One region of the Bacillus luti genome, then DNA from elsewhere that is predicted to be linked to it. Evidence: a T-box and tRNA genes for the amino acid it is inferred to sense, from the RefSeq annotation. Region 1 holds a T-box; the other holds one or more tRNA genes.
What was found. The T-box of region 1 lies ahead of serS (serine--tRNA ligase). A T-box ahead of a tRNA ligase gene usually reads a tRNA of that ligase, here a tRNA-Ser.
Positions count from the first base shown of each region.

Region 2: it has a tRNA-Ser gene. The T-box ahead of serS (serine--tRNA ligase) is inferred to sense a tRNA for this amino acid. The anticodon was not compared.

Region 1 covers NZ_CP040336.1:5,095,506-5,102,560, reverse strand. Annotated here, with positions in the region: gene EUC40_RS25845 (serine hydrolase) at 1-984, shown strand, start outside; gene pdxS (pyridoxal 5'-phosphate synthase lyase subunit PdxS) at 1,145-2,032, shown strand; gene pdxT (pyridoxal 5'-phosphate synthase glutaminase subunit PdxT) at 2,051-2,641, shown strand; T-box leader at 2,696-2,917, shown strand; gene serS (serine--tRNA ligase) at 2,969-4,243, shown strand; tRNA gene EUC40_RS25825 (tRNA-Ser) at 4,400-4,492, shown strand; gene EUC40_RS25820 (sigma factor-like helix-turn-helix DNA-binding protein) at 4,659-5,051, shown strand; gene EUC40_RS25815 (deoxynucleoside kinase) at 5,087-5,755, opposite strand; gene EUC40_RS25810 (deoxynucleoside kinase) at 5,758-6,393, opposite strand; gene EUC40_RS25805 (cysteine hydrolase family protein) at 6,519-7,055, opposite strand, start outside.
Region 2 covers NZ_CP040336.1:490,973-498,027, reverse strand. Annotated here, with positions in the region: gene EUC40_RS02620 (S8 family serine peptidase) at 1-1,307, shown strand, start outside; gene EUC40_RS02615 (L-lactate dehydrogenase) at 1,482-2,426, opposite strand; gene EUC40_RS02610 (DUF4179 domain-containing protein) at 2,903-3,931, opposite strand; gene EUC40_RS02605 (sigma-70 family RNA polymerase sigma factor) at 3,924-4,454, opposite strand; tRNA gene EUC40_RS02600 (tRNA-Glu) at 4,700-4,771, opposite strand; tRNA gene EUC40_RS02595 (tRNA-Ser) at 4,778-4,868, opposite strand; tRNA gene EUC40_RS02590 (tRNA-Asn) at 4,875-4,949, opposite strand; tRNA gene EUC40_RS02585 (tRNA-Ile) at 4,957-5,033, opposite strand; tRNA gene EUC40_RS02580 (tRNA-Gly) at 5,044-5,114, opposite strand; tRNA gene EUC40_RS02575 (tRNA-Lys) at 5,128-5,203, opposite strand; tRNA gene EUC40_RS02570 (tRNA-Thr) at 5,214-5,289, opposite strand; tRNA gene EUC40_RS02565 (tRNA-Phe) at 5,304-5,379, opposite strand; tRNA gene EUC40_RS02560 (tRNA-Asp) at 5,389-5,464, opposite strand; tRNA gene EUC40_RS02555 (tRNA-Met) at 5,468-5,544, opposite strand; tRNA gene EUC40_RS02550 (tRNA-Ser) at 5,573-5,665, opposite strand; tRNA gene EUC40_RS02545 (tRNA-Ile) at 5,683-5,759, opposite strand; tRNA gene EUC40_RS02540 (tRNA-Met) at 5,764-5,840, opposite strand; tRNA gene EUC40_RS02535 (tRNA-Ala) at 5,861-5,933, opposite strand; tRNA gene EUC40_RS02530 (tRNA-Pro) at 5,949-6,022, opposite strand; tRNA gene EUC40_RS02525 (tRNA-Arg) at 6,033-6,106, opposite strand; tRNA gene EUC40_RS02520 (tRNA-Leu) at 6,110-6,198, opposite strand; tRNA gene EUC40_RS02515 (tRNA-Gly) at 6,215-6,289, opposite strand; tRNA gene EUC40_RS02510 (tRNA-Leu) at 6,319-6,399, opposite strand; tRNA gene EUC40_RS02505 (tRNA-His) at 6,422-6,497, opposite strand; tRNA gene EUC40_RS02500 (tRNA-Thr) at 6,507-6,582, opposite strand; tRNA gene EUC40_RS02495 (tRNA-Val) at 6,587-6,662, opposite strand; rRNA gene rrf (5S ribosomal RNA) at 6,667-6,782, opposite strand; rRNA gene EUC40_RS02485 (23S ribosomal RNA) at 6,884-7,055, opposite strand, start outside.

The sequences.
Region 1 (7,055 bases):
TTACGCAATGGTGAGTCTTATACAGTAAAAGAGTTATATGAGGCAATGGCAATTTATTCTGCTAATGGTGCAACGATAGCTTTAGCTGAAGCAGTTGCTGGAAAAGAAGTAGACTTTGTAAAAATGATGAACGATAAGTCGAAAGAGCTTGGATTAAAAAATTACAAGTTTGTAAATTCTACCGGCTTAACAAACAAAGATTTAAAAGGACAGCATCCTGAAGGAACAACTCCAGATGAAGAAAATAAAATGGCTGCGAGAGATGTAGCGATTTTAGCACAACATCTTATTCAAGATTTCCCTAAAACATTAGATATAGCAAAGATTTCAAAAAAGACATTCCGTGAAGGTACTACGGATCGAATTGAAATGATTAACTGGAACTGGATGTTACCAGGTTTATCTAAGGCATACGATGGTGTAGATGGTCTGAAAACAGGTTCAACTCCAGAAGCAGGAGATTGTTTCACTGGTACAATTGAAAGAAATGGTATGCGTTTTATTTCTGTAGTTATTAAAACGAAGTCTCGTGATGCACGCTTTGATGAAACAAAGAAATTATATGATTATGGATTTGCTAATTTTGAAATGAAGCAAATGTATAAAAAAGATTCTTCAGTAAAAGGACAAGAAACATTACGAGTAGAAAATGCAAAAGATAAAGATGTGGCAGTTCAAACGAAACAAGCTGTCTCACTTCCAATGCCAAAAGGCAGTAAAGATATTTATAAAACAGAATTAAAAGAAGCAAATAAAGGACAAGAAGCACCTATTAAAAAAGGCGCTGCACTTGGTCAAATGGTAATTACACCAAAAGACACGAATGATCCTGGATTTTTATCTGGTAAGTCATTGCAAATAGATCTTGTAACAAAATCTGCAGTAGAAGAAGCGAATTGGTTTACTCGTTCTATGCGCGGAATTGGTTCTTTCTTTAGTGGTATATGGAATAGTGCTGTTGATACAGTAAAAGGTTGGTTTTAAGAGCTCCTCATGGTAGGGGCTTTTTTTTATTCCTATTTTTCATACCGACTTTATGAAAAAGTAGTAGACAAGCATCTGATGGTTAGTGGTAGAATGTAAGAGTATTCTTAATTTTCGCCTATAGCGGGGGAAAGCAATTCACCTAGGGGGGTTTTTGTACATGACAAATGTAACAGGGACAGAACGTGTAAAACGTGGAATGGCAGAAATGCAAAAAGGCGGCGTTATTATGGACGTAATTAACGCTGAACAAGCAAAAATTGCAGAAGAGGCAGGCGCAGTTGCCGTTATGGCATTAGAGCGTGTACCAGCAGATATTCGTGCAGCAGGTGGCGTTTCTCGTATGGCTGATCCAACAATTGTTGAAGAAGTTATGGGTGCGGTGTCGATTCCGGTTATGGCAAAATGCCGTATCGGTCACCTTGTAGAAGCACGTGTATTAGAATCATTAGGGGTAGACTATATCGATGAGAGTGAAGTATTAACTCCTGCTGATGAAGTATACCATTTAAATAAACGTGATTACACAGTTCCATTTGTATGTGGTTGCCGTGATATCGGAGAAGCTGCACGTCGTATTGCAGAAGGTGCATCTATGCTTCGTACAAAAGGTGAACCAGGAACAGGAAACATTGTAGAGGCAGTGCGTCATATGCGCCAAGTCAATGCAGAAATCCGTCAAGTTGCAAGTCTACGTGAAGATGAGTTAATGACATATGCAAAAAATACTGGTGCTCCTTATGAAGTACTACTTGAAATTAAACGCCTTGGCCGCTTGCCGGTTGTAAACTTTGCAGCAGGTGGTGTAGCAACACCAGCAGATGCAGCGTTAATGATGCAACTTGGTGCTGATGGTGTATTTGTTGGGTCTGGTATCTTTAAATCAGAGAATCCAGAGAAATTTGCACGTGCAATCGTTGAAGCGACAACTCATTATGAGGATTACGAACTAATTGCAAGCCTTTCTAAAGGATTAGGTAATGCGATGAAAGGTATCGAAATTTCAACGTTATTACCAGAACAACGCATGCAAGAGCGTGGATGGTAATTGAAGGAGAACTTTAAAATGGTGAAAATCGGTGTACTAGGTCTTCAAGGTGCAGTTCGTGAGCATGTAAAATCAGTTGAAGCAAGTGGTGCAGAAGCTGTTGTTGTAAAGCGTATAGAGCAACTTGAAGAGATTGATGGTCTTATTTTACCAGGCGGTGAAAGTACAACAATGCGCCGTCTTATTGATAAGTATGCTTTCATGGAACCACTTCGTACATTCGCGAAGTCTGGTAAACCAATGTTTGGTACATGTGCAGGTATGATTCTTCTTGCAAAGACACTTATTGGTTATGAAGAAGCACATATTGGTGCTATGGATATTACAGTTGAGCGTAATGCGTTCGGACGCCAAAAGGATAGTTTTGAAGCTGCACTTTCAATTAAAGGTGTGGGAGAGGACTTTGTTGGTGTATTTATCCGTGCTCCATATGTCGTACATGTAGCTGATGATGTCGAAGTACTTTCTACACATAGCGACCGAATGGTAGCGGTAAGACAAAATCAATTTTTAGCTGCTTCATTCCATCCAGAATTAACGGATGATCATCGTGTGACAGCATACTTTGTCGAAATGGTAAAAGAAGCGAAAATGAAAAAAGTTGTATAAGTAACTTGCAACTTGTATAAGATTATAGTAAATTGATGATAACAATTTTATAAAATAAGCGTGTTGATAGGAAATAGTAACAAATGTTGTTTCTTATAGAGAGTCGATGGTTGGTGGAAATCGATAGAAACAGTTTGTGAATCCATCCTGGAATGGAATGTGGAATATCTTTATGATTAGTAAACATTCCCGGTGAAGAGCCGTTATTTCTACTTGAGAGGAAGGCGGTAATGCTTTCAACTAGGGTGGCAACGCGGGTTAACTCCCGTCCCTTTATATAGGGACGGGAGTTTTTTGTGTTTTATAAAATAAAAGGAGGAGTATAGAATGCTTGATATTAAATTTTTACGTACGAATTTTGAAGAAGTAAAAGCAAAGTTACAGCATAGAGGCGAAGATTTAACTGATTTTGGTCGCTTTGAAGAACTGGATACGAGAAGAAGAGAGTTACTTGTTCAAACAGAGGAACTAAAAAGTAAACGTAACGAAGTATCTCAACAAATTTCTGTATTAAAGCGTGAAAAGAAAGACGCGGAAGCTTTAATCTTAGAAATGCGCGAAGTTGGCGAGAAAGTAAAAGACCTTGATAATGAGCTTCGTACAGTTGAAGAAGATTTAGAAAGATTAATGTTATCTATTCCAAATATCCCTCATGAATCTGCTCCAGTTGGGGAGACAGAGGATGATAATGTAGTAGCACGTAGTTGGGGAGAAGTGAAGGAATTTGCTTTTGAACCAAAACCACATTGGGATCTTGCTACAGATTTAGGAATTTTAGACTTTGAGCGTGCTGGGAAAGTAACAGGAAGCCGCTTCGTATTTTACAAAGGTGCTGGTGCAAGATTAGAGCGTGCTTTAATTAGCTTTATGCTTGACCTTCATACTGATGAGCACGGATATGAAGAAGTGTTACCTCCGTATATGGTAAACCGTGCAAGTATGACAGGAACAGGACAACTTCCAAAGTTTGAAGAAGATGCATTCCGCATTGAAAGTGAAGATTACTTCTTAATTCCAACAGCTGAAGTACCTGTAACGAATATGCACCGCGATGAGATTTTAAATAAAGAGCAATTGCCTATAAGATATGCTGCATTTAGCTCTTGTTTCCGTTCTGAAGCAGGTTCAGCTGGCCGTGATACACGTGGTTTAATTCGTCAGCATCAGTTCAATAAAGTAGAGCTTGTAAAGTTCGTAAAACCAGAAGATTCTTATGAAGAGTTAGAAAAATTAACAAATGATGCAGAACGCGTGTTACAATTATTAGAGTTGCCATATCGCGTTATGAGCATGTGCACAGGCGATTTAGGATTTACAGCAGCGAAGAAATACGATATCGAAGTATGGATTCCAAGCTATGGCACATATCGTGAAATTTCTTCTTGTAGTAATTTTGAGGCTTTCCAAGCGAGACGTGCAAATATCCGTTTCCGCCGTGAGCCAAACGGAAAACCAGAACATGTTCATACATTAAATGGATCTGGTCTTGCAATCGGACGTACGGTGGCAGCTATTTTAGAGAACTACCAACAAGAAGATGGTACAATTATAATTCCAGAAGTTCTTCGCCCTTATATGGGAGGAAAAACAGTTATTAAGTAAATTTATAAACATTCATCGGTATGAGTGATTGGTAATTATGAGCGTTGTCAGTACTATAATGTAGGAGAGGGAAAGTAAAATTTCCCTTTCCTCATAATTTATTTTAGTAGGGTTGACTAACTGTTTTTCTTTTGATATTATATTTGATGTCAATATGGAGGTATACCCAAGTCTGGCTGAAGGGATCGGTCTTGAAAACCGACAGGCGGCGAGAGTCGCGCGGGGGTTCGAATCCCTCTACCTCCTCCAGATATAATTGACAACAGCGCATATAAGTGGAGATTGGAGAACTCGTTACCAACACGTAACGAGTTTTTATTTTAAAACCAATCATAAAGTATGGTGTAAGGATATATTGTCCTTATTACACACTCATATTCCGATGATTATCTTCATAGATATGAAAGGAGTCAACATGGATCTTATTATACAAACGTTTCCTTTAGATGGAAAAACTTTATATTATGTACAATGTCCTGTCTGTAAGAACAATAGAATTTTAAACAGTGGTGCAAACGTATCACGCATTATTAGCGATGATACATTCCGTAAACTTTGTGGTTGCACTTGCGATGTAAAGCAAACTGCGACAAAAGTAGAGGCACCAAAACAAGTTAAAAAAGAAGCTGTAAAGAAAGAAGCAGCTCCAAAACGTACAGGTAAAGTATTAACAGCGGTAATTAACGGGAAAGAAATGACTGTTAAAGAGATTGCTGAGACATACGATATTAGTACAAGTACTGTTCGTCAGCGTATTAACGCTGGAAAACCTGAGAGTGAAATTATTGCTCCAACAAAAAAGAAGTAATTTAATAGAAAAACCCGTGCGTATGCACGGGTTTTTTATTTTACAAGTTTACGTGATTGTTTCAGAAAATGGCCAATTTTTTTAATGATTGGTTCAATGGAATCGCCATCTTTTAAAATATCGTATTCGTTAATGTTTAATCTTAAAACAGGGCATGAATTAAAGTTGTTAATCCAGTTTTCGTAACGCCCATGCATCTCTTTCCAATACTCAATTGGTGTTTGCTGTTCCATTGGACGTCCGCGTTCTTGGATACGATCAACGATATCATCGAAAGAGCCTTCTAAGTAAATTAATAAGTCTGGATGAGGGAAGTAAGGAGTCATGACCATAGCATCAAATAAACCTTTGTATGTTTCGTAATCCGTTTCCGTCATTGTTCCTTTTTCATGGTGCATCTTTGCGAAAATTCCAGTGTCTTCGTAGATAGAACGATCTTGAACAAAACCACCACCGTATTCAAAAATTCTTTTTTGTTCTTTGAATCGTTCTGCTAAGAAATACACTTGCAAGTGGAAGCTCCAACGAGTGAAATCACCATAGAACTTGTCTAAGTATGGATTGGAATCTACTTTTTCAAATGATGTGCGATAACCTAAAGCGTTAGCTAATGCGGTTGTCATAGTTGATTTACCGACACCTACTGTTCCAGCGATAGTGATGACTGCATCATTTGGTATATCATATTTTTGCCTTAAATTCATTATTATTTCGACTCCTTTAAGAGAGTATTTTGAAGGGTAGATAGGATGACATTTAAATCATCAGGATTTTTTATAAAATCCATATCGTCTCCGTTAAACTTTAACACTGGGATATCTGGATGATCTTGTTTGAAAGTATCCATTGCTGTTTCATAATCTTTTGTGAGTTGTAGCAAGTAATTAGGATCCATATTTTTTTCGAATTCTCTTCCGCGCATTGCGATTCGCTTTTGTAATGTTTCCAGACTAGCTGTTAAATAAACGATGACGTTTGGTACGGGCATATCTTGTGTAAGGATACGATAGATTTGCATGTACTTGTCATATTGAGAATCTTTTAATGTACGTGATGCGAAAATCAAATTTTTAAATATATGATAATCCGCTACCACAGGCTTCTTTTGATTCAAATACTTTATGTTAATATCTTCTAATTGTTTGTATCTATTACAAAGAAAGAACATCTCTGTTTGAAAACTCCATTCATCGATGTCTTCATAAAACTTTCCTAAAAAAGGGTTTTCATCAACGATCTCTTTTAGTAAGTGGAGTTGCATGTGAGTTGAAATCTCCTTCGCAAGTGAAGTTTTTCCAACACCAATTGGTCCTTCAACCGTGATAAATGGTACTCCGGTCACGCTGTTTCCTCCTTTCAATCAGTGATTTACCGTGACTACTAAAAACACAAAACAGAATTATTGTAGCACAAGAGGGAAGCGAGCGGGTTAATTTGATATAAAAAGTTAGAAAATAGATATATGTATTAATTAAATTTTATTTTCGATGACGGTGTTGTAGTTGCTTTCAATGTAGTTTCCATTATTTTTAAAGCGTGAATATTATCTTGGTCGTTGTTGGAGGCGATACAATCTTGCGGTACATAAAGTGTATAATTTCTCATATGAGCGTCATTAGCTGTAAATAGGATACATATATTCCCGGCAACTCCTGTTAATATTAGATTTTCTATTTTTAAATAACCTAGTAAAGAATTCAAAGGCGTTTCATAAAAAGCAGAATAATGTGGTTTAATAAAAATGTAATCATCAGAACTTGGAGCAATCCTATGAATTATATTTTCACTATATTGATTCGTGCAATGAGTAATAAGTTGGTCAATATCAGATCTCCAAAGTTGATAATGGTCATTAACGTAAATTATAGGATAGCCGAAGGACTGCATTTTTTTCTTTAATTGTAAAATCGGGCTTGTTATAACTTCGCATTTTTGGGCTAGAATGGGCCCGTGAGAAAATTGAAAATCATTAATCATATCGATAATGAGCAAGGCAGTATTTTT
Region 2 (7,055 bases), 600 kb from region 1:
CGTTATGGATTAAAGGTAATGTGTACGATTCAAACGTTGACTACTTAAAAGGAAAAGGGTTAAACATTACGCAAGAAGCGAACGGAGTTATGTACTATGACTATTCCCCATACTTGCATAAGTTTTTACCTATTAATGCAAATGGTGACTTTAAAGTTGGTATTACTCCTGAATCCTTTAAAGTGGAAGGTCCAATGAATACAGGGGTATATATTTTCGATTATGCAACTGCGGGACCTGACTATCCAAACGGGGTAAATAACTATTGGTTTATCCCACAAGGAGCCCAATATGCGAAAACTAGTTATGATAAAAAAGAAGTATACAAAAATGATGAACTTACTGTAACACTAAACGCGAAACACGTAAAACAGTTTGTTTCTGGGGAATTTAACGTGAAATTCCTAGAGAAGAACTTCAAATTTGCAAATGCGAAATTCAATCCTGCTTTTGAAAAACTCCTTTCTGAAAAAGGTGTAACTGCAAAAGTGAACGAGCCGAAATTAGAAGAGGGTTCTGTTACAGTTGGCGGAGCTATTGATGACAAAAACTTCGCTGGATTAGATGGTGATTTCCCATTCATTGATGTAACTTTCAAAGTAGAAAATGATGAGTTTTATGAAACAAACGCCCAGTTAGATTTATCAGTGTTTGCTTACTGGAAACAAGGTGAATCAGAGCCAAATAGAATGCGTGTCCTTCAAGATCAAACATTCTCAGTTATGTCCTTAAACTCACTAGTAGAAGGCAATATTAAACCTGGCGCATTCGTAAATGAACGTGGCTATTTAGATGAAAAGTTCGATTATACGAAACTTGGCGTAAAAGTATATGCAACTGATTCTTACCGTCATAAGTTTGAAGGTTCACTTGATAAATACGGATACTTCAAGCTAAATGGACTTCCTGTTAATAAACGCGACTACAACTTATATGTAGAAGTACCAGGGCACTTAACAAGCCGCCTAACTACGAAACTAGGTACTGAAAAAGATGGTAAACTGCTCGGCCAATATTATTATGCACGCTTTGATGAAAACCTTGCAGGTGATGTAAATGGCGATAAAGTAATTGATATTAAAGATGCAGAAATTATCGCTGGCAACTACGGTAAAAAAGGACTATCTGTAAAAGACGGTGACCTTAACAAAGATGGCATTGTTGACGAAAAAGATATTCGCTTCGTTGAAAAGAACTTCTTGAAAAAAGGTCCTGATGCATCTAAATCACAAACACCTGTTGAAAAATCAAAAAGCGGTACACTTGCAGATATTTTAAAGAAATTAGGATTAACGCCTAAAAAATAATAATAAAGAGCACTCTACTTTACGTAGAGTGCTCTTTTCTATAAACGACCCTTATCCAGCAAAAGGGGTATATTGGGGATATACAAGGGAAACCGGAAAAGGAATTTATATTTAAATTATATAAAAACTCAGAGGTAGGAAGCAGTTTCCCGCCTCTGAATTATTTAGCAATTATTATAGTACTGGTGCCATTGTTTCTTTTAACACTTTTACAGAATGAGCGAATTTCGCTTTTTCTTCTTCATTTAGCTCAAGTTCTACGATTTCACGTACACCTTGGCGGTTAATAACAGCTGGAACACCTACGTAAGCATCTTTCTCACCATATTGACCTTCAAGGTATGCAGATACAGTTAATACGCTGTTCTCGTTGCTTAAGATCGCTTTAGTTACACGAAGTAGTGACATACCGATTCCGTAGTAAGTTGCGCCTTTACGCTCGATGATATGGTAAGCTGCGTCACGTACATTTTCGAAGATTTTATCTAAGTCTTCTTGTTTGTACTGTTCGTTGTTAGCTAAAATTGTTTCTAGTTTTTGTACACCTACAGTAGCATGGCTCCATACTGGAAGTTCAGTGTCACCGTGCTCACCAACGATGTAAGCATGAACGTTACGTGGATCTACATCTAAGTAGTCACCTAACATGTAACGGAAACGAGCAGAGTCTAAAGTAGTACCAGAACCGATTACGCGCTCTTTTGGTAAACCAGATTCTTTCCAAGTTACGTAAGTTAAAATGTCAACTGGGTTTGTTGCGATTAAGAAGATTCCATCGAATCCGCTATCCATAATACCGCGAACGATTTGTTTAAAGATTTTTGTATTTTTCTCAACTAAGTCTAAACGAGTTTCGCCTGGCTTTTGTGGTAATCCAGCAGTGATAACAACTAAATCTGCATCTTTACAATCTGCATAACTACCGCTCCAAACTTTTGTTGCTGCTGGAGAGAATGGTACCGCATGGCTTAAGTCCATTGCTTCCCCTTCTGCTTTTGCTTCATTAACATCTACTAATACGAATTCTTCAGCTACACCTTGATTGATCATTGAGTAAGCGTAACTACAACCTACAGCTCCTGTTCCTACTAATACTACGCGATTGATACCTTTTTTCATGGTAATTTCCCCTCTCAATTGTTTACATATATTTTTTTTATAATTGTTTAAGTAATTAATTAAAATACTAATTTAATGTTGTTTAACTTCTTTACATTCATATTGTAGCACGTATTATTGTGAATTACTTCACAAATTATGACCTATTTGTGAACTTTTTCACATAGAGTGTAAAGTTGTTGGAATAGGTGTGGAATCCATTTCAATGGAGGCGTTTTCTTTAGATTGTGAAAGGGATTTTATCAGTAAGTGAAATTATATCGGCGATGTTTGCAATATATCCACTTACCAACATAACTCAACAATAATGACAGCATAAAAAACGCCATCCTTTCTGTATATTTCTACAAAAAGAATAGCCTTTTTTGATTATATGGATACAAATTTATCTTAGTTGGATAGCGATATTTTTTCATACACGTCAAATTAACATACCATCACTTAATAACAGTCAATAACCTAGCAAAGCTCTTCAATTATTGTAGCAACACAGTCGTTTTCAAATCTAGAGCACCCCCATTTTTTAATGTATCATTTAGACCACTAAGATACGAAGGTTCAATTGTTAAGGATTTTGGAGGATTATCCATTGGTGGAAGGGCTAAAACAATATGGTGTCCGTATAGTCCCGTGCTACCAACTTGTAAGCTGACTCCTTCGTAAATTTTTCCTTTATCATCAGTGACAGTATAATCAAGTGCTGGCCAGCTATCATTAACTTCCATTTCTTTTGGATAATCAAAGGTCAAATCAACCCTCGTTGAAAGTGAAGAAAAGGTTACTTGATTTACTGTTAATGCATACAGATTATCTTTCGTTAATGTTTTTATATTAGGAGTGAATTTACGAATCTCATCTTCAACTTTTGTAAGAGGAAATGCTACGTTCCATGTTCCTGTTTGTCCAAATAAATTTTTCCCATGGACGGAAACATCAATTTTATCACCAAATTCACCGTAATTAGCCAGAGTGAATTCATGCTGCTCAATAATGCTGTTTCGTCCTTTTGGCTTCTGTGAAGTAGAACTAATTGCAGCTCTGACCTCTTTCCCATTAATGGTTACATAACTAAATCCAGCTTTCTCTTCATTGCTATTTGAAATAGTATTTTCTCCTTTGTATTCCACCGTGATCACTAAACGTCCACCATCGTAAACAGCTTCTTTCACCTTCATCGTTAAACCACTATGGTTATCTTGTCTCTCAATTGATGTAGCCAGCTCATCCTTTTCGATTTTATCAGCAGCAATATCATTAAATTGTGCATAAATGGGGCCTATAACTGGAACACTCGATAATGTCTTTGCCATAGTAGGAGAAATGAATCCAAAACCTAAGAGAGAAACACATATTCCACAAGCAACAAGACTAGAATACTTGATTGTTTTTTTTCTACGGTATCCATTTTTCTTAGCTTGAAGCATGGCTGTTTTTTCTCTTTGAATTAACCGATCTTCTGGTATAGGAATATCATTGATATGGTGATTAAATTCTTCTTTATTCATAACTATATCCCTCCTTTAAAATGGGGCGTAAAGCTTGCTTTGCTCGATGTAATTGAGATTTTACCGTTCCTTCTGGAGAATTAAGAACCTCAGCAATTTCCTTAATAGATAAATCGTGATAATACCTTAATAAAATAATAGTTTTGTAAGTAGGATCTAAAAAATTAAATGCCTCGATTAAATCCAAAGATTGTTCTAATTTATTCATGCTCTCTTCCGTACATAAATTAGAAAACATTTCATCATTCGCAACAAATTGTCTAGAGGATTTTCTTACAAAATCAATGGATTTAAAAACAAGAATTTTAGTAATCCAACTTTGAAATTTCTCGGGCTTTTTTAATTTTTTCAATGAAAGATACGCTTCATAAATTGTTTCTTGGTATATATCCAGTGCATCTTGTTCATTTCTTACATAAGAATAGGCTGTTCGATATAATTTCGGACGAACAAAAGTAATGAGTTGTTCAAATGCTTGATCATTTCCCCTTGTTGCTTGTTTTACTAGATAGGCTATGTCCATTTTTATTTCTTCCTCCCTTTACTAATATAGTCGAATGAGAGAATAAAAAGGTTGCAAAAATAAGTGCATATATATAAATCTTCTACAATTTATTGCAATGATTAAATACAGCATTAAAGAAAAGATACCCGAAATTCAAATAGAAAAAAGTATACAAGAAATCCATAAAAAAAAAAAGCAGACTATCCAAAGTCCACTTTTACACAACAAAAAAGAGATAGCAGATTATGCTATCTCTTTTAGTATGACCCGTACGGGATTCGAACCCGTGTTACCGCCGTGAAAGGGCGGTGTCTTAACCACTTGACCAACGGGCCAGTTACTGGCAGAGAAGAAGGGATTCGAACCCTCGCACCGCGTTAGCGATCTACTCCCTTAGCAGGGGAGCCCCTTGAGCCACTTGGGTACTTCTCTATAATATGGCTCCGCAGGTAGGACTCGAACCTACGACCGATCGGTTAACAGCCGATAGCTCTACCACTGAGCTACTGCGGAACAATTATGGTGGGCCTAAATGGACTCGAACCATCGACCTCACGCTTATCAGGCGTGCGCTCTAACCAGCTGAGCTATAGGCCCATAATTGAAAAGCGGGTGAAGAGAATCGAACTCTCGACCAGAGCTTGGAAGGCTCTTGTTTTACCACTAAACTACACCCGCATTAAATTGTAAATGGTGAGCCATGAAGGACTCGAACCTTCGACCCTCTGATTAAAAGTCAGATGCTCTACCAACTGAGCTAATGGCTCATTTTGAAAGTGGTGCCGACTAGAGGACTTGAACCCCCAACCTACTGATTACAAGTCAGTTGCTCTACCAATTGAGCTAAGTCGGCTTGCGACTTCAAAATGGTGGCTCGGGACGGAATCGAACCGCCGACACGAGGATTTTCAGTCCTCTGCTCTACCGACTGAGCTACCGAGCCTTATTAAAATGGCGGTCCCGACCGGGGTCGAACCGGCGATCTCCTGCGTGACAGGCAGGCATGTTAACCACTACACCACGGGACCATTTGGTTGCGGGGACAGGATTTGAACCTGCGACCTTCGGGTTATGAGCCCGACGAGCTACCGTGCTGCTCCACCCCGCGATGATAAAATATTTACTTTAGAAAAAAATGGAGGAGGTAGAGGGATTCGAACCCCCGCGCGACTCTCGCCGCCTGTCGGTTTTCAAGACCGATCCCTTCAGCCGAACTTGGGTATACCTCCGAGATATAAACGTCTAATGGTGGACCTTGTAGGACTCGAACCTACGACCGGACGGTTATGAGCCGTCTGCTCTAACCAGCTGAGCTAAAGGTCCTTTATGGTAGCGGCGGAGGGGATCGAACCCCCGACCTCACGGGTATGAACCGTACGCTCTAGCCAGCTGAGCTACACCGCCATAAATGATATTAAAATAAGTGGAGCCTAGCGGGATCGAACCGCTGACCTCCTGCGTGCAAGGCAGGCGCTCTCCCAGCTGAGCTAAGGCCCCATATTTTTGGGAATATCGGGAAGACAGGATTTGAACCTGCGACCCCCTGGTCCCAAACCAGGTGCTCTACCAAGCTGAGCCACTTCCCGTTAATAAAAGCGCGCCCGAGAGGAGTCGAACCCCTAACCTCTTGATCCGTAGTCAAACGCTCTATCCAATTGAGCTACGGGCGCATATGGTGCCGAGGGCGGGGGTCGAACCCGCACGGTGGTCACCCACCGCAGGATTTTAAGTCCTGTGCGTCTGCCTGTTCCGCCACCCCGGCATGTCATATTGAAAATTGGAGCGGAAGACGGGATTCGAACCCGCGACCCCAACCTTGGCAAGGTTGTATTCTACCACTGAACTACTTCCGCAAGACATGTATGAGTTATTTAATTAAAAGTGCGGGTGAAGGGAGTCGAACCCCCACGCCAAAGGCGCTAGATCCTAAGTCTAGTGCGTCTGCCAATTCCGCCACACCCGCATATTAATATTTCAAGAAAAAATGGGGCGACTGATGGGAATCGAACCCACGAATGCCGGAGCCACAATCCGGTGCGTTAACCACTTCGCCACAACCGCCATGATTTCTGGTGCCGACTAGAGGACTTGAACCCCCAACCTACTGATTACAAGTCAGTTGCTCTACCAATTGAGCTAAGTCGGCTAAATGGTGGAGGATGACGGGATCGAACCGCCGACCCCCTGCTTGTAAGGCAGGTGCTCTCCCAGCTGAGCTAATCCTCCATTTGCCTGGCAACGTCCTACTCTCACAGGGACAAGGTCCCAACTACCATCGGCGCTAGAGAGCTTAACTTCCGTGTTCGGTATGGGAACGGGTGTGGCCTCTCTGCCATCATTACCAGACTGTATTCATTTAAGACAAGAATTATTGTAACTTATTTAACTTTTAAAGTCAACAAGTTTTTTATATTCTTTCAAAACTAGATAACATTGCTTCATATTATATGGTTAAGTCCTCGATCTATTAGTATTCGTCAGCTCCACATGTCACCATGCTTCCACCTCGAACCTATCAACCTGATCATCTTTCAGGGATCTTACTAGCTTACGCTATGGGAAATCTCATCTTGAGGGGGGCTTCATGCTTAGATGCTTTCAGCACTTATCCCTTCCGCA